Regions from separate parts of the Streptomyces sp. NPDC025651 genome, predicted to be linked through region 2. Evidence: riboswitches for the same ligand, from Rfam matches in the RefSeq annotation. Region 2 holds a riboswitch; each other region holds the start of a gene.

Region 1 (7,659 bases), on a different contig from region 2:
GTGCCGCCTCGACGGGGTCGAGGTCCAGGAACTCGTCCAACACCCCCGCCGCCTTGAGGGCGATCAGGTTGCGTCGGACGTCCTGCTCGGGCTCGGGCCCGAGGTGGCGCCCGCGCCCGAGCCACACGGTGTCGGGGACGGTGATCGTGGAGGTGCTGTTCTTGGCCATGGAGTCGTTCTGTCGGTGGTCGGGGCCCGACCAGTATGGTCCGTGAACCTGTCGATCACAGCGGTACCCCGCCCATCTGTTTCCCCACGCCCTGCACGCAATACGCACGTCTCGGGACGCGACGGACATGATCACGGCCCCGGCGCGGACCCGCGCCCGCGCCGTGGGAGCGGGGCGGGGCAGGATGGCCGCGTGGCTCATTTGCTGTGGGACGACGTCAAGTGCCTCTTCTCTGCCGACCTGATCGGGACGCTCCCGGACGTGTGCGTCCCGGGGACCTCGGTGGACGACTGGCAGGCGGTCCTCGATCTCGTCGAGGTCAACGGCTGGGAGTACCAGTACTCCGAAGGAGACACGGTGCTCGCGCTGCCTCGGGCGGAGTCGGTGCTGTCCCTGCCGGACGACGCCGAGTGCCCGCAGCTCCGGGTCCGGCCGTCCGCCGACGTACTGGCGATCTTCCGGTTCCGCGCGGCCGAGGAGATCGACTTCGACGTCGACCTGCGGGAGATCCAGGGCCAGCAGCGACTCGACGTCTTCTGCGGCTTCCTCTCGGCGATCGGCCGACGCCTGGGCAAGCCGGTGCTGATGGATGCCGAGGGCGGTGACGGCACCCGCCCCGTCCTCGGATTCGCCCCCGCGAGCGACCAGGTGGTGGTCCTCGCCGACCTCCCTTGTCACACAGGTGCCAAGAACCCCTCCAGGGATACGCATCCCCACACGTAGTGAGCCGTCGAATCCTCAACTACGGTGCCCAGGCTCCGACTGTGAAGACCCGCCCGATCGGACCCTGCCCGGAGGAGAACGCTCATGCGGATGCCCGCACAGCATCGCACCGCGGCGGCCCTTGCCGCCGTCACCGCAATCGCCGCCCTCGGCCTCGGCGCGGGACCGGCCGCCGCCGACACCGCCGACGCCACGGAGCCGCTGCGCTACGTCGCCCTCGGCGACAGCTACAGCGCGGGGTCCGGCGTGCTCCCCCTGGATCCCCAGGCGCCCTTGCTGTGCGCCCGTACGTCGAAGAACTACCCGCGCCTCCTCGCCGCCTCGCTCGGCGCGAAGCTCACGGACGTCACCTGCGGCGGCGCCCAGACCAAGGACTTCACCACGTCCCAGTACCCGGGCGTGGCCCCGCAGTTCGACGCCCTCAAGAGCGACACGGAGCTGGTGACGCTCACCATCGGCGGCAACGACAACAACACCTTCATCGGCGCCATCCTCGCCTGCGGCAGCGCCGGCATCGTCACGGGCGGCAAGGGCAGCCCGTGCAAGAACATCTACGGCAACACCTTCAAGGACCAGGTCGAGTCGAAGACGTACCCGGCGATCAGGACCGCCCTCAACCAGATCAAGGCCAGATCCCCGAAGGCGAAGGTCGCGATCCTCGGCTACCCGTGGATCACTCCCGCGAAGGCCGTACCGGGCTGCTTCGCCAAGCTGCCCGTCGCGGAGGGGGACATCCCTTATCTGCGCGATCTGCAGGCGCACTTGAACGGCGCGGCGCAGCGGGCCGCAGGGGAGACCGGCGCGACGTTCGTCGACATGGCCGCCGCGTCCGACGCGCACGACGCGTGCCGCCCGGCCGACCAGCGGTGGATCGAGCCGGTCCTGTTCGGCACGAACTTCGTTCCCGTGCATCCCAACGCCGCCGGTGAGGCGGGCATGGCCGAGCAGACGCAGAAGGTTCTGAACCTTCCCTGACCTGCGACCCTGGTCAGGTGATCGGGATCAAGACCAGGAAAGACCGCCCCTCGCGGACGAACGGCGTCGTGCGCGCCAAAGTCGCCGTCGCGCTGCTCCTCGCCCTCGCCGCCTGCTCGTCAGGCGGCGAGGGCGAGGAGGGCGGCGAAGCCGAACGGATCCGGCAGCCGCCCGTCGACGCCTCCTTCGACTACCAGCTCGGCGGCCCCTACCCGCCCCCGTCGAAGGTGCGCGCCGTCTCGCGCGACCGCACCGCCGAACCCGTCCGGGGCCTCTACAACATCTGCTACGTCAACGCCTTCCAGGCCCAGCCCGGCAAGGACGCCGCGCGCTGGTGGGAGCGCGAGCACCCCGAGCTGATCCTCCGCGACGACGAGGGGGAGCCGGTCGTCGACGAGGACTGGCAGGAGCCCCTGCTGGACATCTCCACCGCCGAGAAGCGCACGCGGCTCGCCGCGATCGTCGGCAAGTGGATCGACGGCTGTGCCGAGTCCGGCTTCGACGCGGTCGAGCCCGACAACCTCGACTCCTACGAGCGCTCCGACGGCCGCCTCACCCCCGACGACGCGGCGGCCTTCGCCGAGCTCCTGGCGCGCCGCGCCCACGACCGGGGCCTGGCCATCGCCCAGAAGAACACCACCGACCTCCTCGGTCGGCACGACCGGATCGGCTTCGACTTCGCCGTGACCGAGGAGTGCGCCGCCTACAAGGAGTGCTCCGACTTCAGGTCCGCGTACGACGGGAAGGTCTTCGACGTCGAGTACGAGAAGAAGGACTTCGACGCCGCCTGCCGCACCTGGGGCAAGGGCCTGTCCATCACCCTGCGCGACCGTGACGTGCGCCCCGCCGACGAGGACGGATACGTGTACCGGCACTGCTGACACCGGCCGACGGCAGTGGCACGGCCTCAGGCGGCCACCGCGCGGCGGGGGCGGGTGACCAGCTCGCCCCCGCAGTTGGGGCAGACGTCCCGCATGGCGTCGGCACACGGCACGCAGAAGGTGCACTCGTAGGAACAGATGCGGGCGGGCGCGTCGTGCGGCAGGGCCGCTTCCTCGCACCGCTCGCAGCGGTCGCGCATCTCCAGAGCCATTGATCGTCCTCTCCAAGCCCTCTCGGATCCAGACCTCCATCCTCCGTGTCCGCCGCCTGCCGGAAAGCGTCCGGGAGAGCCAGAGATCTTTACGATCGGGCCACCTCACCGCGCCTCCTGCCACACGTGCCCGTCCAGTCCCTCCCCCGCCAGCCACCCCCGCAGCTCCATGACGTCGGCGCCGTCCAGGAGTTCGGGGTCCACGGTCGTCCGCAGCTGGTGCGCCACTCCGGAGTCCCGCAGGAGCCGCAGGCTGCGCAGCGCGGGCGGCGCGCTGTTGCGGGCGCCGGTGACACGGTCGTACGCGTCCGGGGCCGCCTCGACGTCGCAGTCCACCCAGTCGAGCAGTCCGGCTTCCAGGAGCGCGGCGAAGCGGCGCGGGAAGGCGCCGCCCGTGTGCAGCCCGACACCGAACCCGAGCGCGCGCACCTCGCGCATGGCCCGCGCGAGTCCGGCCTGCAGCAGCGGTTCGCAGCCGGAGAACACCACGCCGTCCAACAGCCCGGGGTTGTGGCAGTAGCCGCAGCGCCACGGGCAGCCCTGGCAGAACACGGTGGTGGTCAGCATCCCCGGCCAGTCGCAGCTGGAAAGGCGCGCCCAGCCGCCGACGCGCATCACGCCGCCGCTTCCCGGAAGTGCACGCGTTCGGCGTGCTCGCCCTTCTTGCCGACGTTGAAGGACGTCACGGGCCGGTGGTAGCCCATGACCCGCGTCCAGACCTCGCATGTGCCGCCGCAGCTCGGGCAGTTGGCCTGCTCGCCCGCGAGGTAGCCGTGGCCGGGACAGATCGAGAAGGTCGGGGTCACGGCCAGGCAGGGCAGCGAGAAGCGTTCCAGCGAGCGCCGCACGAGGGCGCGGCAGGCCCGGGCGTCGGAGATCCGCTCGGACATGTGGAGGTGCAGGACGGTGCCGCCGGTGTACTTGGTCTGCAGTTCGTCCTGCGCCTCCAGCGCCTGGAACGGGTCGCCGGTCCAACCGACGGGCAGCTGTGTGGAGTTGGTGCAGTAGGGGTGCTCGTCCGTGCCGGCCTGGAGGATCGCGGGGAAGCGGCGCCTGTCCTCCCTGGCGAACCGGTAGGTGGTGCCCTCGGCCGGGGTCGCCTCCAGGTTGCAGAGGTGGCCGGTCCGGTCCTGGACTCCACCATCCGTGCGGGAGGCTGTCGGCAGGTGTCGGGCTCGGGCCGCTGTGCGGCCGCTCACCGTTGCGGGGCAGCCCCGGGTTCGCACCGGGTTCCCTGTTGCCTCGGCGGCCGTCCGATGACGTCCGCCGAACCGACTGGCGAAACACTACATCTGGCGGAATGGCCGACATGCCGGGCACGACATGGTGGGTGACGTTCGGCCTCAAGGGCGGGGCTTTGGGACCGGCGGACTCCCGCCGACCCCTTGCCGCAGATACGCGGCCTCCGACCCGAGCCTTATTGCACATATATTGCAGTTGCAGCAATAACGCAGAAGGAGATGTGCAGTGGGCGGACCTGTGGTCCTGGGAATCGAGTCGTCCTGCGACGAGACCGGCGCGGGGATCGTGCGCGACGGCGAGCTGATCGCGCACGTGGTGGCGTCGAGCATGGACGAGCACGCGCGGTTCGGCGGGGTCGTGCCGGAGATCGCGGCCCGCGCCCATCTGCACTCCTTCAACCCCGTCGTGCGCGAGGCCCTGGACCAGGCGGGCCTGCGCCTCGCCCAGATCGACGCGGTCGCCGTCACCACGGGGCCCGGCCTCTCGGGCGCGCTGCAGGTGGGCCTGGCCGGCGCCAAGACCCTCGCCTACGCCGCCGACGTCCCGCTGTACGGGGTGCACCACCTGGCCGGGCACGTCGCCGCGGACACCCTCGAACACGGCCCGCTGCCCGAGCCGTGCGTGGTGCTGATCGTCTCGGGCGGCCACACCTCGCTGCTCCTCGTGCGGGACCTGGTGCGCGAGCCGATCCTGCACCTGGGCGACACCCTGGACGACGCCGCCGGCGAGTGCTTCGACAAGGTCGCAAGGATCCTCGGCCTGCCCTACCCGGGCGGCCCCGCGATCGACCGCGCGGCACGGGACGGCGACCCGAAGGCCGTGGCCTTCCCCCGCCCGCTCACCCGGCCCGGCGACGATCCGTACGCCTTCTCCTTCTCCGGGCTCAAGACGGCCGCGGCGCGCTGGGTGGAGCAGCACCGCCTGCGCGGCGCGGAGCCGTCGGTCGCCGACGGCGCCGCCGCGCTCCAGGAGGCCGTCGCGGACGTGCTGACCCGCAAGGCCCTCGCGGCCTGCCGCGCGTACGACGTGCGGACGCTGATCGTGGTGGGCGGCGTGGCGGCGAACTCGCGGGTGCGGGCCCTGGCGGAGGAGCGGTGCGCCGCGGCCGGGCTCGAACTGCGCGTGCCGCCCATGACGTTGTGCACCGACAACGGCGCGATGATCGCGGCCGTCGGCGACCAGCTCGTGCGCGCCGGTGCCGAGCCCGCGCCGCTGAACGTGTCCATCGACCCGTCGGCGCCACTGGAGTACGCCTCGCTGACCCCACTGGCCCGTCCCGCCGCCCCTCTCCCCGTCTGAGCATCGCCCGGTGAGAACGACCCTCTGACGCACCGACCCACGGAGCAGACCCACCTTGCGTACCGCCGACATCCGCAGCCGCTTCCTCGACTTCTTCGCCGCGCGCGGCCACACGGTCGTGCCCAGCGCTCCACTGCCCACCCCGGACCCGACCCTGCTGTTCGTCAACGCGGGCATGGTGCCGTTCAAGCCGTACCTCACCGGGGAGCAGCAGGCGCCGTGGCCGCGCGCCACCAGCGTGCAGAAGTGCATCCGCACCCTGGACATCGAAGAGGTCGGCAAGACCACGCGGCACGGCTCGTTCTTCCAGATGAACGGCAACTTCTCCCTCGGCGACTACTTCAAGGAGGAGGCGATCGCCTACGCCTGGGAGCTGTCCACCGCGGCGCGGAACGAGAGCGGTTACGGGCTCGATCCGGAGCGGATCTGGGTGACCGTCCACCACTCCGACGCCGACGCCCGCGCGATCTGGCGCGAGGTGGCAGGGCTGCCCGACGAGCGGATCGTGGCGCGGGGCGACGAGGACAACTTCTGGTCCATGGGGGTGCCGGGGCCCTGCGGGCCGTGCTCGGAGCTGTACTACGACCGCGGCCCCGCGCTCGGCCGCGAGGGCGGGCCCGCGGTCGACGAGGACCGGTACATGGAGTTCTGGAACCTCGTCTTCATGCAGTACGAGCGCGGCGAGGGGCCCGGCAAGTCCGGCTATCCGATCCTGGGCGAGCTGCCCCGCCGCAACATCGACACCGGCATGGGCCTGGAGCGGATGGCGACGCTCCTGCAGGGCAAGGACAACCTCTACGAGATCGACGAGACGCGCCCCGTCCTCGACCGCGCGGCCGAGATCGCCGGCGTCCGCTACGGCGCCGATCCGCAGTCCGACGTGCGGCTCCGCGTGGTCGCCGACCACGTGCGCACCGCCCTCATGCTGCTCGCCGACGGCACCGCCCCGGGCAACGAGGGGCGCGGCTACGTCCTGCGGCGCATCCTGCGGCGCTCGGTGCGGGCCATGCGTCAGCTCGGCTTCCACGATCCCGCGCTGCCCGAGTTGTTGACCGTGGCGCGTGACTGCATGGCGCCCGGCTACCCCGAGGTGACCGACGGCTTCGCCCGCATCGCCGACCAGGCGTACGGCGAGGAGGACGCCTTCCGCGCCACCCTCAAGCAGGGCACCACCGTGCTGGACACGGCGGTCGCCAAGGTCAAGGAGGACGGCGGCCGTTCGCTGCCCGGCGCGCAGGCGTTCCTGCTCCACGACACCTACGGCTTCCCCATCGACCTCACCCTGGAGATGGCCGCCGAGCAGGGCGTCGAGGTCGACCGCGAGGGCTTCACCGCGCTGATGAACGAGCAGCGGGAGCGGGCCCGCGCCGACGCGCGCGCCCGCAAGTCCGGTGGCGCGACGGACACGTCGGCGCTGCGGGCCGTCCTGGACGCGCACGGCCCGACCGACTGGCGGGCCTGGGAGACGCTGACGACCGAGTCGTCGGTCCTCGCCGTGCTCGGGGCCGAGGGCACGGTTCCGGTGGCGCGCGAGGGCGAGCTCGCCACCGTGGTCCTGGACCGCTCCCCCTTCTACGCCGAGTCGGGCGGCCAGGACAGCGACGCGGGCCGGATCTCCGGGGCGTCCGGGGAGGCCGAGGTCATCGACGTCCAGCGGCCGCTGCCCGGTCTCGTGGTGCACCGGGTGCGGGTGACCGCCGGTGCACTCGCCGTCGGGGACCCCGTGGTCGCCGCCGTCGACCCCGAGTGGCGGCTCGGTGCCCGGCAGGCCCACTCCGGCACCCACGTCCTGCACGCCGCCCTGCGCGAGGTGCTCGGCCCCACCGCCCTGCAGTCCGGCTCCTACAACCGGCCGGGCTACCTCCGCCTGGACTTCCCCTGGCGCGGCGCCCTCTCCGCGGCCGTCCGGGGCGACGTCGAGGAGGCCGCCAACCGCGCGCTGCGCCGTGACCTGCCGGTCGGCGTGCGCTGGATGACGCTGCCCGAGGCCAAGGAGATCGGCGCGCTCGCCCTCTTCGACGAGACGTACGGCGAGAAGGTGCGGGTCGTCGAGATCGGCGGGGCCTGGTCGCGCGAGCTGTGCGGCGGCACCCACGTCGAGCGCGCCGCGCAGATCGGCACGGTCGCCCTGACCGCCGAGTCCTCGGTCGGCGCGGGG
Region 2 (7,659 bases):
AGCCCATAGCCGACCAGGAGATCCACGACCACGTGGTTTCCCTCGTCGTGGCCGGTGCGGAGAATGTGGCGTCCACGCTGGCGTGGACGTTCCATCTGCTCACCGAACACCCGGAGCAGGAAAGGCGGTTGGTTGAAGAGGTAAATGCTGTGGCCCCGGATCGCGCGATCACATTCGCCGACCTCAAGGAGCTGCGGCACCTCCGCAATGTCATCACCGAGGCCATGCGTATACGACCCGCGGCTTGGATATTCACGCGCAGGTCCGTGGCCGAAACCGATCTGGGCGGCTATCGCATTCCGGCGGACGCCGACATCGTCTACAGCGTCTACGCGATGCAGCGCGACCCGCGTTCCTTCGAGCGGCACCTGGAGTTCGACCCGGACCGCTGGAATCCGGAACGCGCCGCCGACGTACCGGAGTTCGCGATGATGCCGTTCAGTGTCGGCAACCGAAAGTGCCCGGGCGACCACTTCAGCCTGGCAGAACTCGCCCTGATCCTCGGCACGGTGGTCCCCAGGTGGCGCCTCACGCCCGTCGGGGAGACGGACACCGGAACCCGGATCGGCATCACCCTGCACCCCAAGCGGCTCGCCCTGCGGGCCGAACCGCGCTGAGCGGACGGTGTGCCCGCCCCGCCCCCGTTCAACGGGGCGGGCACACCGAGACAGTGCTGCGCCAGGGCTAGAACTCGTCGTCGAAGGAGACCGAGCCCTCGACGGCGACCTGGTACGCGGAGGGCCGCCGCTCGAAGAAGTTGGTCAGCTCCTGCACGCCCTGCAGCTCCATGAAGGAGAAGGGGTTCGACGAGCCGTAGACCGGCGCGAAGCCGAGGCGCTGCAGGCGCTGGTCGGCGACGCACTGCAGGTACTCGCGCATCGAGTCCGTGTTCATGCCCGGCAGGCCGTCGCCGCACAGGTCGCGGCCGAACTGGAGCTCCGCCTCGACGGCCTCCTTGATCATGTCCGTGACCTGGACCTGGAGCGCGTCGTCGAAGAGCTCGGGCTCCTCCTTGCGGACGGTGTCCACGACCTCGAAGGCGAAGTTCATGTGCATCGTCTCGTCGCGGAACACCCAGTTGGTGCCGGTCGCGAGGCCGTGCAGCAGACCGCGCGAGCGGAACCAGTAGACGTACGCAAAGGCACCGTAGAAGAACAGGCCCTCGATGCACGCCGCGAAGCAGATCAGGTTCAGCAGGAAGCGACGGCGGTCGGCCTGCGTCTGGAGCTGGTCGATCTCCTCGACGTGGTCCATCCACTTGAAGCAGAACTGCGCCTTCTCACGGATGGAGGGGATGTTCTCCACGGCGGCGAAGGCGGCCGCGCGGTCCTCCGGGTCGGGCAGATAGGTGTCGAGCAGCGTCAGATAGAACTGGACGTGCACGGCCTCCTCGAAGAGCTGACGGCTCAGGTACAGCCGCGCCTCGGGGGAGTTGATGTGCTTGTACAGCGTCAGCACGAGGTTGTTCGCCACGATCGAGTCGCCCGTCGCGAAGAACGCGACCAGACGGCCGATCATGTGCTGCTCGCCCGGCGACAGCTTCGCGAGGTCGGCGACGTCCGAGTGGAGGTCGACCTCCTCGACGGTCCAGGTGTTCTTGATGGCGTCCCGGTAGCGCTCGTAGAAGTCCGGGTACCGCATGGGGCGCAGGGTCAGCTCGAAGCCCGGGTCGAGCAGGTTCTTCTCGGCGTTGGTGGTGCTGGACATTACTGGCAGGCCTCGCAGGACTCGGGGTTTTCCAGGGAGCAGGCGACGGCGTCGGGGTCGGCCACCTGCTGGGGGACGGGGGCGGCGGCGGTGGCGGACGTGCCGCCGGCCGCGCGGGCGATGCGCGTCGCCGGGCGCGAGCGCAGGTAGTACGTGGTCTTCAGGCCCTGCTGCCAGGCGTAGGCGTACATCGAGGAGAGCTTGCCGATGGTCGGCGTCTCCAGGAACAGGTTCAGGGACTGCGCCTGGTCGAGGAACGGCGTGCGCGCGGCGGCCATGTCGATCAGGCCGCGCTGCGGGATCTCCCAGGCCGTGCGGTACAGCGCGCGGACCTCCTCGGGCACCCAGCCGAAGCCCTGCACCGAGCCGTTGGACTCGCGCAGCGCCTCACGGGTCTGCGCGTCCCACACGCCGAGCCGCTTGAGCTCCTCCACCAGGTAGGAGTTGACCTGGAGGAACTCGCCGGACAGCGTCTCGCGCTTGAAGAGGTTGGAGACCTGCGGCTCGATGCACTCGTAGACACCCGCGATGGACGCGATGGTGGCGGTCGGCGCGATGGCGAGGAGCAGGGAGTTGCGCATGCCGGTGGTGGCGATGCGCTCCCGCAGGGCCGCCCAGCGCTCCGGCCAGGTCAGCTCGACGCCGTAGTGGTCGGGGTGCAGGACGCCGCGCGCGGTGCGGGTCTTCTCCCAGGCCGGCAGCGGGCCGTTGCGCTCGGCGAGGTCCGCGGACGCCTCGTACGACGCGAGCATGATGCGCTCGGCGATGCGCGTCGAGAGGGCGCGGGCCTCGGGGGAGTCGAAGGGCAGCTTCAGCTGGAAGAAGACGTCCTGCAGACCCATGGCGCCCAGGCCCACCGGACGCCACTTGGCGTTGGAGCGCCCGGCCTGCTCGGTCGGGTAGAAGTTGATGTCCACGACGCGGTCGAGGAAGGTCACCGCGGTGCGGACGGTCTCGTCGAGCCGCTCCCAGTCGATGTCCCCGTCGACCACGAAGGCGCCGAGGTTGACCGAGCCGAGGTTGCAGACGGCCGTCTCCCCGTCGTCCGTCACCTCCAGGATCTCCGTGCAGAGGTTGGAGGAGTGGACGGTGTGGCCGGGCTCCGCGGTCTGGTTGGCGGTGCGGTTGGCGGCGTCCTTGAAGGTCATCCAGCCGTTGCCGGTCTGCGCGAGGGTGCGCATCATGCGGCCGTACAGGTCGCGGGCCGGCATGGACTTCTTGGCGAGCCCGGCGGCCTCGGCCCTGCGGTAGGCGGCGTCGAACTCCTCGCCCCACAGGTCGACGAGCTCGGGCACGTCGGCCGGCGAGAACAGCGACCAGTCCTGGTCGGCGGCGACCCGGCGCATGAACTCGTCGGGGATCCAGTGCGCCAGGTTGAGGTTGTGGGTGCGGCGCGCGTCCTCACCGGTGTTGTCGCGCAGCTCCAGGAACTCCTCGATGTCGGAGTGCCAGGTCTCCAGGTAGACCGCGGCGGCGCCCTTGCGGCGCCCGCCCTGGTTCACGGCGGCGACCGAGGCGTCCAGGGTCTTCAGGAACGGCACGATGCCGTTGGAGTGCCCGTTCGTGCCGCGGATCAGCGAGCCTCTGGAACGGATGCGGGAGTACGAGAGCCCGATGCCGCCCGCGTGCTTGGACAGGCGTGCGACCTGGTGGTAGCGGTCGTAGATCGAGTCGAGCTCGTCCAGCGGGGAGTCGAGGAGGTAGCAGGAGGACATCTGCGGGTGCCGGGTGCCGGAGTTGAACAGCGTCGGCGAGGACGGCAGGTAGTCCAGGCGGCTCATCAGGCCGTACAGCGCGGCGACTTCGTCCACGGCGCGGGCGCTCCCGTCCTCCGCGAGGCCGCTCGCCACGCGCAGCATGAAGTGCTGCGGGGTCTCGATGACCTGCCGGGTGATCGGGTGGCGCAGGAGGTAGCGGCTGTGCAGGGTGCGCAGGCCGAAGTAGCCGAAGCGGAAGTCGGCGCCGTCCGCGAGCGCGTTGTCCACCAGGGCGTCGAGGCGGGCCGCGTGCTCGGTCACGAAGGACGCGGTGCGGTCGGCGATCAGGCCCTCGCGGTGGCCGACCGCGATGGAGTCGGTGAAGGAGCGCACGCCCTGCGTGGCCGCCTCCTCGCGGATGCCGATCGACAGGAGCCTCGCGGCGAGCTTCGAGTACGCCGGGTCCTCGGAGATGAGCCCCGCGGCCGCCTCGGTGGCGAGCTCCCGCAGCTCCGCCTCGTCGGCGTTCGCCGACCGGCCGCGCAGCGCGGCGGCGGCGACCCGTCCCGGGTCGGCGTCGGGGAGGTCGGCGGTGAGGTCGGTCAGGGTGCGCAGCAGCGCGGTCCCTGGCCCGTCGGTACCCTCGTCGGTCGGCGCGGTCTTCGCTGACGCAGGTTCGGCAGGCGCGATGGTCACGTGGCTCTCCCTCGCTCGGCTCTGGGCCTGGGGAGGGGGACGGCACACACGGGCGCACCCGGGCAGGGCGGCTCACCGCGTCCACCGGCCCATTCCACGAGGCCCGGACGGTCGGCGCCCGGGCCGGGCGGCTCGGGCGCACTGTCGGCAGGTCCTCGGACTTGCGGGTACGACAAAGACGTACACATACACCGTTGCGGGACAGTTCCGGACTTGCACCGGATTCCCCTGCGACGACAGCGAGCACGAGCATACATCTTGTGCCGGGTTTCTGAAGCAGGCCCACATCTTGTGTCGGTCGCGAGGGGCCGCCCGCCCGGTGCGGGCCACGGAACGTCAACTCCCGTACACACGGCGAAGGGCCGCCGGATCCTCCCGGCGGCCCTTCGGCGGTGGTGCGAGGTCAGTGGCCGGAGCCCGCGCCCACCGTGGGGAGCTCGACCGAGACGCCCTTGTCGCCCGCGTCCGCGGTGTAGTCCTCGGGGGAGGTCTCGTCGACGCCCTCGGGGGCCTTCAGCGCCTTCAGGACGAAGGTGAGGACCACCGTCACGATCACGTTCAGGACGAACGCGGTCAGGCCGATGTAGCCGATCTCACCGATGCCGGGGATGGTGTCGGAGGAGCCGCCGAAGTGCTTCTGCGTGGGCGAGGCGACGCCGTACGCGGCCAGTGTGCCGTAGACCATGCCGACCGCCCATCCGGCGAGCAGCGCCCAGCGGTGGAACCACCGGGTGAACAGGCCGCCGACCAGCGCGGGCATCGTCTGCAGGATCCAGATGCCGCCCAGGAGCTGGAAGTTGATCGCGACCGTCTTGTCCATGCCGAGGACGAAGACGAGGGCGCCCACCTTCACCATCAGCGAGACCAGCTTGGAGATCTTGGTCTCCTGCTCGGGCGTCGCGTCGGGCTTGATGAAGTCCTTGTAAATGTTGCGGGTGAACAGGTTCGCGGCCGCGATGGACATGATGGCGGCGGGCACGAGCGCGCCGATGCCGATCGCGGCGAAGGCCACGCCCGTGAACCAGTCGGGGAACATGTCCTCGAAGAGCTGCGGGATCGCCAGCTGGCCGTTGTCGACCTTGACCCCGGCCGCGATCGCCATGAAGCCGAGCAGCGCGAGCAGGCCCAGCATCAGCGAGTACAGCGGCAGGATCGTGGTGTTGCGGCGGATCACGTTGCGGTTCTTCGAGGAGAGCGTCGCGGTGATCGAGTGCGGGTACATGAACAGCGCGAGGGCCGAGCCGAGCGCGAGCGTCGCGTACGTCCACTGCCCGGCCTCGGGCGGCGCGAGGGCGCCGCGCGGCTTGCCGGTGTCCTCGTTGACCACGCCGAACGCCTCGCCCGCCTTGGCGAAGATGTCGTCGAAGCCGCCCAGCTTGATCGGGATGTAGATGATCGCGACGGCGATGACGAGATAGATCAGGCCGTCCTTCACGAACGCGATCAGGGCGGGCGCGCGCAGGCCCGACGAGTACGTGTACGCGGCAAGCACGGCGAACGCGATCAGCAGCGGCAGGTCCTTGATGAACCAGTTGGTGTCGGGGCCGCCGCCGATGCCCATGACGTCCAGGACGGCCTGGATGCCGACCAGTTGGAGCGCGATGTAGGGCATCGTGGCGAGGATGCCGGTGACCGCGACCGCGAGGGAGAGCCCCTTGGAGCCGAAGCGCCCGCGCACGAAGTCGGAGGTGGTCACGTAGCCGTGCTTGTGCGAGACCGACCACAGGCGCGGCAGGAAGGTGAAGATCAGCGGGTAGACGAGGATCGTGTACGGCACGGCGAAGAAGCCGGCCGCGCCCGCCGCGTAGATGGCCGCGGGGACGGCCACGAAGGTGTACGCGGTGTAGAGGTCGCCGCCGAGCAGGAACCAGGTGACCCAGGTGCCGAACGACCGTCCGCCCAGGCCCCATTCGTCCAGGCTCTGGTCGTTCTCGGCCTTGCGCCAGCGGGCGGCGAGGAAGCCCATGACGGTGACCGCGACGAAGAAGAATATGAAGACGCCGAGCGCGACGCCGTTGACCCCGTCGTTCATGACCGCGCACCTTCCTTGCGGGCGCGCTGGTCACGCTGCCACAGCTTGTAGGCGGTCATCGTGAGCGCCGTCGAGATGAGCACCCACAGCATCTGGTACCAGTAGAAGAACGGGATGCCTATGAAGGTCGGTTCGATCTTCGCGTACGAACTCACCCAGAGCATTGCCACGAAGGGTGCGACAAGGCAGGCTGCGATGACCACACGGACCGGCGTGACCACCGGTCTGTTCACTTCAGGCGCATCTGACATATCGCGGCTCCGTTCCCTCACTCATCCCATGCTTAACGTGCGGGAAATCTAAGCCACGGTCTCGCGGTTTGGAACCCCTGTCCGGATAACGGACAGGGGTGGGCAGGGCGAGTTGCCTGCTCAGCAGCAGCGGAAGCCCTGCCTCGGGTCCGACTCCGCCTGTTCCGTCCGCATCCGTTCAAATACGCGGCGGCTGGGGACAGTTGCCGCCGGATGCTCCCTGCGAATATGCGCCACATAGCGGTCGTACGCCGACTCGTCGGTCAGCTCGCGGACGTACCACCGCATCCAGCGCAGCCCCCGCAGCAGCCAGGTCATGGCGCGAGCTCCCGCTTCTTCCGGTCCTCCCGCTCCTTGCGGGCCTCCTGCTTCTCCTCCTCGGTCGGGAAGAGCCCGGCGGGCGCCGTCAACTTCGACTCCACGTACGGTGCTTCGCTCAGCCGCGAGGCCCCGGGGTTGCGGATGTGCCTGACGCAGATCCGCCCGGCGTCCAGAATCACGACGACGACGAGCAGGGCGAGCGCCGCCGAAAGGACGCCGTCCACCGTGGAGTTGGTGACGACGGTGTGCATGTCGTCCATGGTCTTGGCGGGCGGCAGGACCTTGCCCTCGTCGATGGCGTCCTGGTAGTTCGAGCGCTGCTGGAAGAAGCCGACGCGCGGATCGCTGGAGAACACCTTCTGCCAGCTCGCGGTGAGCGTCACCGTGGCGTCCCAGGCGAGCGGAATACCGGTGATCCAGGCCCACTTGAGGCGCCCGGACTTCACGAGCAACGTCGTGCAGACGGCGAGGGCGACGGCCGCGAGGAGCTGGTTGGCGATGCCGAAGATCGGGAAGAGCTGGTTGATCCCGCCGAGCGGCTCGTGCACGCCGACCCAGAGGAAGTAGCCCCACAGGCCGGTGACGGCGGCGCTGGTCAGCACGAGTCCGGGCTTCCAACTCACCTTCCTGAACGGCTTGTACACGTTCCCGAGCATGTCCTGCAGCATGAAGCGGCCCACGCGCGTGCCCGCGTCGAGCGCGGTCAGGATGAACAGCGCCTCGAACATGATCGCGAAGTGGTACCAGAACGCCCGCATCGAGCCGCCGGTGACCTTCGAGAAGATCTCCGAGACGCCGACCGCGAGCGTGGGCGCGCCGCCGGTGCGCGAGAGCAGCGAGGACTCCTCCACGTTCTTGGCCGCCTGCGCCAGGTCGGCGGGGGAGATGGAGTATCCGAAGTTCGCGACGGCCTTCGAGGCCTCCTGCACGGTGTCGCCGACGACACCCGCCGGCG
Region 3 (7,659 bases), on a different contig from region 2:
TCCACCCGGCCTTCGGTCTGGCGCTCGTCCTGCCCGGCCTGGTCCCGCACTTCTTCACGGGCGGCGCGGCCGGTGTCTACGGCAACGCGACCGGCGGCCGGCGCGGCGCGGCCCTCGGCGCCTTCGTCAACGGCGTCCTCATCACCTTCCTGCCCGCCCTGCTCCTGAAGGTCCTCGGCGCCTTCGGCGAGGAGAACACCACGTTCGGAGACGCCGACTTCGGCTGGTTCGGCACGCTCATCGGCTACGCGGCCAAGGCGGGCGAGGCCGGCGGGATCGTCCTGATGCTGCTGATCGGGGCGGCGATCCTGTTCGGCGCGATCGTCGTCCAGAAACGGGTCGTGGAGACCGGCTGGGACCCCGGCGCCCACCGCGACGCCCTGCTGCCTCCGGACGAGGTCCTGACGCCGGGTCCCGCCCAGGCCGCCGCCGGTTCCCCGGTGACGTACGCGAAGATCGCACCGCCGCGCGGGGCACCGAAGCCGCCTCCGCCGCCGGGCAGTTGACCCTCGCGCCAGGAGGCAGGTCCGGCGTCGCTCCTCGACCGGGGCACCCAAGTCCCGACCGGACGCCCAAGCCCCTGGAGCGAGGGGAGAGCCGGGAATATTGACTGGGGGACGCGGCGGACCGCCTGCCATCATGCCGATCATGAGCAGCGATCTGCGGCGGAGGTATGCCGCGTACCGATGGACCCGCGCGTCGGACGGCGCGTCGGGCGCCGAGGTGCACCACCTCACCGGAGCGGGTGCCCCCGACCTGTACGTGAAGGCCGCCCCCGTCACGTACGACGGCTCACCCCTGGACCTGTCGGGCGAGGCCGACCGCCTGGCCTGGCTGGCCGGGCGGGGCATCCCCGTGCCGCGCATCGTCGAGCGCGGCGCCGACGAGCGAGCGGCGTGGCTGGTGACCGAGGCGGTGCCCGGCAGGCCGGCGTCCGACGAGTGGCCCGAGGAGCAGCGGTCCGCGGTGGCCGATTCACTCGCCGGGCTCGCCGCCGCCCTGCACCGACTGCCCCTGGAGGACTGCCCGTTCGACCGTTCGCTCGCGGTCACGATGGAGCAGGCCGCGCGCAACACGGCCGAGGGCCTCGTGGACCTGGACGACCTCGACGAGGAGCGCGCCGGATGGACCGGGCGGCGCCTCCTCGACGAACTGCGCCGCACCCGCCCGGCGACGGAGGACCTGGTGGTCACCCACGGCGACTTCACTCCGGAGAACGTCCTGCTCGACCCGGACACCTGCCGCGTCACCGGAGTCGTCGACGTCGTCCGCCTCGGCAGGGCGGACCGCCACATCGATCTCGCCGTCGTCCTGCGGGAGTTGGCCACCGAGGAGGATCCGTGGTTCGGCGCCGCGTACGCGGAGCGGTTCCTCGCGCGATACGGCGAGCACGCGGCGGTCGACAAGGAGAAGCTGGACTTCTACCAGCTGCTCGACGAGTTCTTCTGATCCTTGCGAATACTGTGGGCGGATGTCTGATCGAACGGATGACGTGGGCGAGGCCGAGCGGGTCACCGCCGCGGTCACCGCCGCCTGGCAGCAGCTGACCGGCTGGCTGAGGGTGCACGCACCCACCTCGTACGCCTCTCTGCTGCCGCCCGCCCCGGAGGAGGAGATCCGCGCCGCCGAGGATGCGTCGAGGCACTGCCTCGGGTACGGGCTGCCCGTGGAACTGGTCGCCCTGTGGCGGCTGTGCGGTGGTGTGGAGCACCAGTACATCGAGGAGAACGAGGACGAGGGGGAGGTCGGATCCGGGGCCTTCCTCCCGGACGGGATCCTCTTGGCCCCCGCCGACGCGGTGCGCCCGCGGCTTCCCGGATACGGGGAGCCGCGCGACTACTGGGACGGCGCCCGGGTCGTGCCGTGGCTCACGTGCGACGAGGCCGGGCCCGAGTACGGCCAGTACGCGTCCGCGGCCGGTGTCGGCGGCTGGACGACGATGGACGGCCCCGCGACGGAGAACCCGGCCCATCCGTCGATCGCCGCCTATCTGGAGAGGGTTCACCGCACCTTGACCGTGGGACCCGCCGACCTGATGGGCCGCGACGTCCCCGGCACCGTCTGGGGCTGTCTCGTCTGGGACGACCCGGACGATCCGTCGCTGGACGACGCCCTCCCGTACTGGACGCCAGTCCACTGAGCGAGCAGGGCCCCCACCCCGAGGGTGGGGGGCCCTGGACGTTCGGGGCCGCAGCTCCTACGCATGGCCTCTGAGCAGGGGCGTACGCGGTGGTGGTGTGCGCTCGGGCGTGCCACCGCTGCGACCGCCGTGCAAGTTGTCAGGCAGATCAGTTGCGCACTAGTGTCACCACGCCTTGGTGAACGGGAAATCCGGTGTGATGCCGGTGCGGCCCTCGCCACTGTGATCGGGAAGTCCGGCTCCAGCCCTCGCGGCAGCCACTGGGTGCGCACGCACCCGGGAAGGCGGAGTCCGGTCGGTACGACCCGTCAGCCAGGAGACCGGCCAAGGCGCGTTGTCCATCCACGAGGTGCTGGAGAGGGTCTGCTGAGCCATGCACATAGCCGAGGGTTTCCTCCCGCCGGCGCACGCGATCGCCTGGGGCGTAGCGTCCGCGCCGTTCGTCGTCCACGGAGTCCGCTCCCTGACGCGTGAAGTCAAGGAACACCCGGAGAGCACCCTGCTCCTGGGCGCGTCCGGTGCCTTCACCTTTGTCCTGTCCGCCCTGAAGATCCCGTCCGTGACGGGCAGTTGCTCGCACCCCACGGGAACCGGGCTCGGAGCCATCCTGTTCCGGCCACCGATCATGACGGTGCTCGGCACCATCACCCTGCTCTTCCAGGCCCTGCTGCTCGCCCACGGTGGGCTCACCACGCTGGGCGCCAACGTGTTCTCCATGGCGATCATCGGGCCCTGGGCCGGATACGCCGTCTACCGGCTCCTCAAGCGGTACGACGTGCCGCTGATGGTCGCCGTGTTCTTCGGCGCGTTCGTCGCCGACCTGTCGACGTACTGCGTCACCAGCGTCCAGCTGGCCCTGGCCTTCCCCGACCCCAGCAGCGGATTCATCGGCGCCCTGGGCAAGTTCGGAGGCATCTTCGCCGTCACGCAGATCCCCCTCGCCGTCAGCGAGGGACTCCTCACCGTCCTGGTGATGCGGCTGCTCGTGCAGTCCAGCAAGGGCGAGCTGACGCGGCTCGGCGTGCTGCTGCAGGGCAAGCGGCCGGCCGCGGAGAAGCAGGAGACGAAGACGGAGGCCAGCGCCTGATGAACCGCAACACGAAGATCAACATCCTGCTCCTCGCCGTCGTCGCCGCGCTCGCGGTGTTCCCGCTGGTGTTCGGCCTCGGCGACCACAAGGAGGAGCCGTTCACCGGTGCCGACGCGCAGGCCGAGACGGCGATCACCGAGATCGAGCCGGACTACGAACCGTGGTTCTCGCCGCTGTACGAACCGCCGTCCGGTGAAGTCGAATCCGCGCTGTTCGCCCTCCAGGCGGCCATCGGCGCCGGCGTCCTCGCGTACTACTTCGGGCTGCGCCGAGGGCGACGCCAGGGGGAGGAGCGTGCGCTGAGGTCGCAGGACGCGCCGAAGGAGGACACCGCCGAACGGCAGGGCGACGCGGTGGACGCCCGGTCCGACCACGAACAGGTCTGATCGGGCGTGCTGCCCATCGACGCGGCGGCGCACAGCAGTCACTGGCGCCGCCGTCACCCCGTCGACAAGGCCGTACTCGGGCTCGGGCTCACCGTCCTCGCGATCTCCCTGCCGCCCTGGCCGGGAGCCGCCCTGGTGGTGGTCGCCGCACTCGCCGTGCTGCTCGGGCCCGCGGGCGTGCCGCCCCGCAAACTGTGGCGCGCCTACCGGGTGCCGCTCGGCTTCTGCGTCACCGGCGCCCTGACCCTCCTCGTCCAACTCGGCGGCCCCGACGGCTTCGTGGCGCTCGCCGACGACGGCCCCGCGCGCGCGGGCGGTCTGCTCCTGCGGACCTCGGCGGCCTCGCTCGGCGTGCTCCTCTTCGCCTTCACCACACCGATGTCGGACCTGCTGCCCCGCCTGGTGAAGGCCGGCGTGCCCGCACCGGTCGTGGACGTGGCGCTGGTGACGTACCGGATGAGCTTCCTGCTCCTGGACTCCATGAGTCGCATCCGGCAGGCGCAGGCGGCCCGGCTCGGCCACACCACGCGGGCCGCCACCTGGCGCTCGCTCGCGGGCCTCGGCGCCACCGCGTTCGTGCGGGCCTTCGACCGGGCGAGCCGGCTGCAGGCCGGGCTCGCCGGACGCGGCTACGACGGCACCCTGCGGGTCCTCGTGCCCGAGGCCCGGATCTCGCGGGCCTTCGTCGCGGCTAGCGCGGCGCTGCTCGTGGGCCTCGCGGCCCTCACCCTCGTACTCGAAAGGTTCCTGCCATGAGCGAGCCGCGTGCCCTTCGCGAGCCGGGCGCCCCCAGCGGGCCGAGCGGCCCCCTGGTCTCCCTGCGTGCGGCCTCGTACGCGTACGAGGAAGGCCCCACCGTGCTGAGCGGCCTGGACTTCGACGTCGTGGAGGGCCGGGCCCTCGCGCTGCTCGGGCGCAACGGCAGCGGCAAGACCACGCTGATGCGGCTGCTCAGCGGCGGACTGCGCCCGGACGTCGGCGAGTTGACGGTCGAGGGCGCGCGTGTGACGTACGACCGCAAGGGGCTGACGCGGCTGCGCACCACGGTGCAGCTCGTCGTCCAGGACCCGGACGACCAGCTGTTCGCCGCCTCGGTCGAACAGGACGTGTCCTTCGGTCCGTTGAACCTGGGGCTGCCCGACGCGGAGGTCCGGGCCCGGGTCGCCGAGGCGCTCGCCGCGCTCGACATCACCGCCCTGGCCGACCGCCCCACCCATCTGCTCTCCTACGGGCAGCGCAAGCGGACCGCCATCGCGGGCGCGGTGGCGATGCGTCCCCGCGTGCTGATCCTCGACGAGCCGACCGCTGGCCTCGACCCCGACGGCCAGGAGCGTCTCCTGGCCACGCTGCAGCGGCTGCGCGACGCGGGGACCACCGTGGTCATGGCGACCCACGACGTGGACCTGGCGCTGCGCTGGGCCGACCACGCCGCGCTGCTCACGCCCTCCGGGGTGCGGACCGGGCCGGTGGCCGAGATGCTGGCCCACCGCGACCTGCTGACGCAGGCGGGGCTGCAGCTGCCGTGGGGGATCGCGGTGGCGGAGCTGCTGCGGGCGCACGGTCTCGTCGCCGGGAGCGGGGAAGAGCCCCGCACACCCGAGGAGTTGGCGTCCATCGCGGCACGCGGCGGCCGGTGACGGCTCGTCCTGCGACCACGGTCTGTCCAGTGATCATGGTTACAGCCCGAAGGGCTGGCAGGTCCGGTCCGCCGGGCGTACTCTTCGCAATGCTTCGTCTGTTGACGAAGTGACAACTGAATGCATGCGCGACTGGGGAAAGCCGGTGGGAATCCGGCACTGACCTGCAACCGTGAGCGGCGCTCGACGCCGTGAGTCGGATCGCCCGGCGCGCCATGTGCACTGCTTCTCACTGTCATGGTCTGCAGCGTGGAGCCCTGAGCCCCTGGTTCATCGGCCCCTGCCGCTTCCGCACGGAACGCGCGTCAGGGGTTTGTTGTGCGGCACGGGCGTTCGGGGTCCGTGCGCGGGCCCCGGCCCGAAGGACCCGAAATGGCCCGTGCGACACGCGTGTTCGCCGCCGCGCTCGGCTTGCTCCTGTCCGCCGTCGCCCTCGGCGTCGGCGCGGCACCGGACACGGCGCACGCCCTGGACGCGCGACGCGGCAGGGCCGGATTCTGTCCGAACGGCAACGGCGTGACCGTGGTGGTGGACTTCCGCGAGCTGGGCGGTACGACCCTCGTGCGCTGCGCGGTGGGCAGCCAGGCCAGCGGGCTCGCCGCGCTGAAGGCGGCCGGCATCGACGTGACCGGCACCAACAGGTGGGGCGAGTCGTTCATCTGCCGCCTGGAGGGCAAGCCCGGCACCGGTCGTGAGCCGTGCATCGACACCCCGCCGACCAAGGCGTACTGGTCCTACTGGCACGCCCCCAACGGCGGCGCCTGGACCTACAGCCAGCAGGGCGCGACCTACCGCACCCCGCCGAACGGCAGCTTCGAGGGCTGGTCGTTCTCCCTCAACCGCGAGGCGGACGAGGCGCCTTCGCCGCGGGTGGCGCCCCGGCGGCCCGCGGGTGGCGGCTCCTCCGGCTCGGGCGGTTCGGGAGGTTCGGGTGGGTCCGGAGGCTCCGGTCCCATCGGTGGAGGCGGCAACTCCGGTGGGGGAGCGGGCGGTTCACCGGGCGGCGGCACCGGCGCGGGAACGGGCGACGCCCTGCCCGGCGTGGTCGCGGGCCTCGGCCAGGACGCGAAGCCGCAGGAGGGCGACCTGCCGGACGAGGGCGCGGCGAAGAACGAGAACAGGAACAGGAGCAAGGGTGAGAAGGGCGAGGACGGCAAGAAGAAGAACGAGGACGGCAAGGCGAAGTCCGCCGAGCCCACCCCCACCTCCTCCGCGTCCGGTTCACCGAGCCCGGTGACCACCCCGAGCGAGGCCGCCGACTGGACGGGCGGCGACGGCCGGCGCTCCGTCGAGGCCGCCGGGTCGTCGGGCGCCCCGACCGGCGCCCTGCTCGGCATCGCGGCCGCCGCACTGCTCGCCTCCGGCGCCGGATTCACGGCATGGCGCCGCAAGCGCACGGCCCGCCCGGACACCACCTCGTGACCGCCGCGTCCGGGCGCCACCTTGTGGGCGCCGCACTCGGGTGCCGCTGCACGACCACCGCCCTCGGAGGCGCCGCGTGATCGCCGATCTCGGATGGCGCCGCGCGGCCACCGTACTCGGGTGCTACGGGTGCTGCGGACGCTCCCGTGTGGCTGTTGTGCTGGGGCGCCGCCGCGGAGACGCCGCCCTCGGGCGCCGCGTGATCGCCGATCTCGGAGGCGCCGCGTGACGGCAGACTTCGAACAGCGTCGCGTGGCCGCCGGACCCGTAAGGCGTCGCGCGGCCGCCGCGTTCGGGCGTCGTGGGCTGCCGCGCGCCGTGCATCCGGGGGCCTGGTGGGTGTGGGCGCTCGGGATGGCTGCCGCGGCGAGTCGCACCGTCAACCCCGTGCTGCTGGTGATGATCCTTGCCGTCGTGGCCTTCGTCGTGGTGCGCAGGCGCGGGGACGCGCCCTGGGCGCTGGCGTTCCGGATGTATCTGGTCCTCGGCGCGTTCATCGTGACGATGCGCGTGGTGTTCCGGATCGTCTTCGGCGGCGGCCAGGGCGACACCGTCCTGTTCACCCTGCCGCAGATCACCCTGCCCGAAGCGGCCGCGGGCATCCGCCTGTTGGGTCCTGTCGCCGCGGAACAGCTGCTCGGCGGGCTCTACGACGGGCTGCGCCTGGCCACCATGGTGATCTGCGTCGGCGCGGCGAACGCGCTGGCCAACCCCAAGCGGATGCTCAAGGCGCTGCCGGGCGCCCTGTACGAGGTCGGCACGTCCGTGGTCGTCACCCTGACCGTCGCGCCCCAACTCGTCGAGAGCGTGCAGCGGGTGCGCAGGGCCCGGCGGCTGCGCGGCGGCGCGGCCAAGGGCGTGAGCGCGCTGCGCGGCATCGTCGTCCCGGTCCTGGAGGACGCGATGAACCGCTCCCTGGCCCTGGCCGCCGCGATGGCCTCGCACGGCTACGGCCACACCGGCCGCCTCGCCCCGCGCACCCGG

What was found. Region 2 has a riboswitch for cobalamin ahead of ACZ4D5_RS20345 (ribonucleoside-diphosphate reductase subunit alpha). Riboswitches for the same ligand answer to the same signal wherever they lie in the genome.
Region 1: linked by a shared signal. The riboswitch ahead of nrdD (anaerobic ribonucleoside-triphosphate reductase) and the one ahead of ACZ4D5_RS20345 (ribonucleoside-diphosphate reductase subunit alpha) in region 2 are both predicted to bind cobalamin.
Region 3: linked by a shared signal. The riboswitch ahead of ACZ4D5_RS12970 (energy-coupling factor ABC transporter permease) and the one ahead of ACZ4D5_RS20345 (ribonucleoside-diphosphate reductase subunit alpha) in region 2 are both predicted to bind cobalamin.

The regions. Positions count from the first base shown of each region.
Region 1 is NZ_JBVHLZ010000003.1:116,630-124,288, forward strand. Features, by position in the region: gene ACZ4D5_RS12770 (hypothetical protein) at 1-169, opposite strand, end outside; gene ACZ4D5_RS12775 (hypothetical protein) at 362-892, shown strand; gene ACZ4D5_RS12780 (SGNH/GDSL hydrolase family protein) at 977-1,867, shown strand; gene ACZ4D5_RS12785 (endo alpha-1,4 polygalactosaminidase) at 1,885-2,748, shown strand; gene ACZ4D5_RS12790 (DUF1272 domain-containing protein) at 2,775-2,960, opposite strand; gene ACZ4D5_RS12795 (radical SAM protein) at 3,066-3,575, opposite strand; gene nrdD (anaerobic ribonucleoside-triphosphate reductase) at 3,575-4,126, opposite strand; cobalamin riboswitch at 4,105-4,251, opposite strand; gene tsaD (tRNA (adenosine(37)-N6)-threonylcarbamoyltransferase complex transferase subunit TsaD) at 4,440-5,501, shown strand; gene alaS (alanine--tRNA ligase) at 5,557-7,659, shown strand, end outside.
Region 2 is NZ_JBVHLZ010000005.1:213,543-221,201, forward strand. Features, by position in the region: gene ACZ4D5_RS20335 (bifunctional albaflavenone monooxygenase/terpene synthase) at 1-617, shown strand, start outside; gene ACZ4D5_RS20340 (ribonucleotide-diphosphate reductase subunit beta) at 685-1,707, opposite strand; gene ACZ4D5_RS20345 (ribonucleoside-diphosphate reductase subunit alpha) at 1,707-4,100, opposite strand; cobalamin riboswitch at 4,230-4,353, opposite strand; gene mctP (monocarboxylate uptake permease MctP) at 4,504-6,132, opposite strand; gene ACZ4D5_RS20355 (DUF3311 domain-containing protein) at 6,129-6,383, opposite strand; gene ACZ4D5_RS20360 (CstA-like transporter-associated (seleno)protein) at 6,504-6,701, opposite strand; gene ACZ4D5_RS20365 (carbon starvation CstA family protein) at 6,698-7,659, opposite strand, start outside.
Region 3 is NZ_JBVHLZ010000003.1:158,648-166,306, reverse strand. Features, by position in the region: gene ACZ4D5_RS12985 (PTS ascorbate transporter subunit IIC) at 1-506, shown strand, start outside; gene ACZ4D5_RS12980 (APH(3') family aminoglycoside O-phosphotransferase) at 646-1,449, shown strand; gene ACZ4D5_RS12975 (SMI1/KNR4 family protein) at 1,472-2,140, shown strand; cobalamin riboswitch at 2,300-2,483, shown strand; gene ACZ4D5_RS12970 (energy-coupling factor ABC transporter permease) at 2,514-3,227, shown strand; gene ACZ4D5_RS12965 (energy-coupling factor ABC transporter substrate-binding protein) at 3,227-3,616, shown strand; gene cbiQ (cobalt ECF transporter T component CbiQ) at 3,623-4,372, shown strand; gene ACZ4D5_RS12955 (energy-coupling factor ABC transporter ATP-binding protein) at 4,369-5,253, shown strand; gene ACZ4D5_RS12950 (hypothetical protein) at 5,626-6,675, shown strand; gene ACZ4D5_RS12945 (CbiQ family ECF transporter T component) at 6,901-7,659, shown strand, end outside.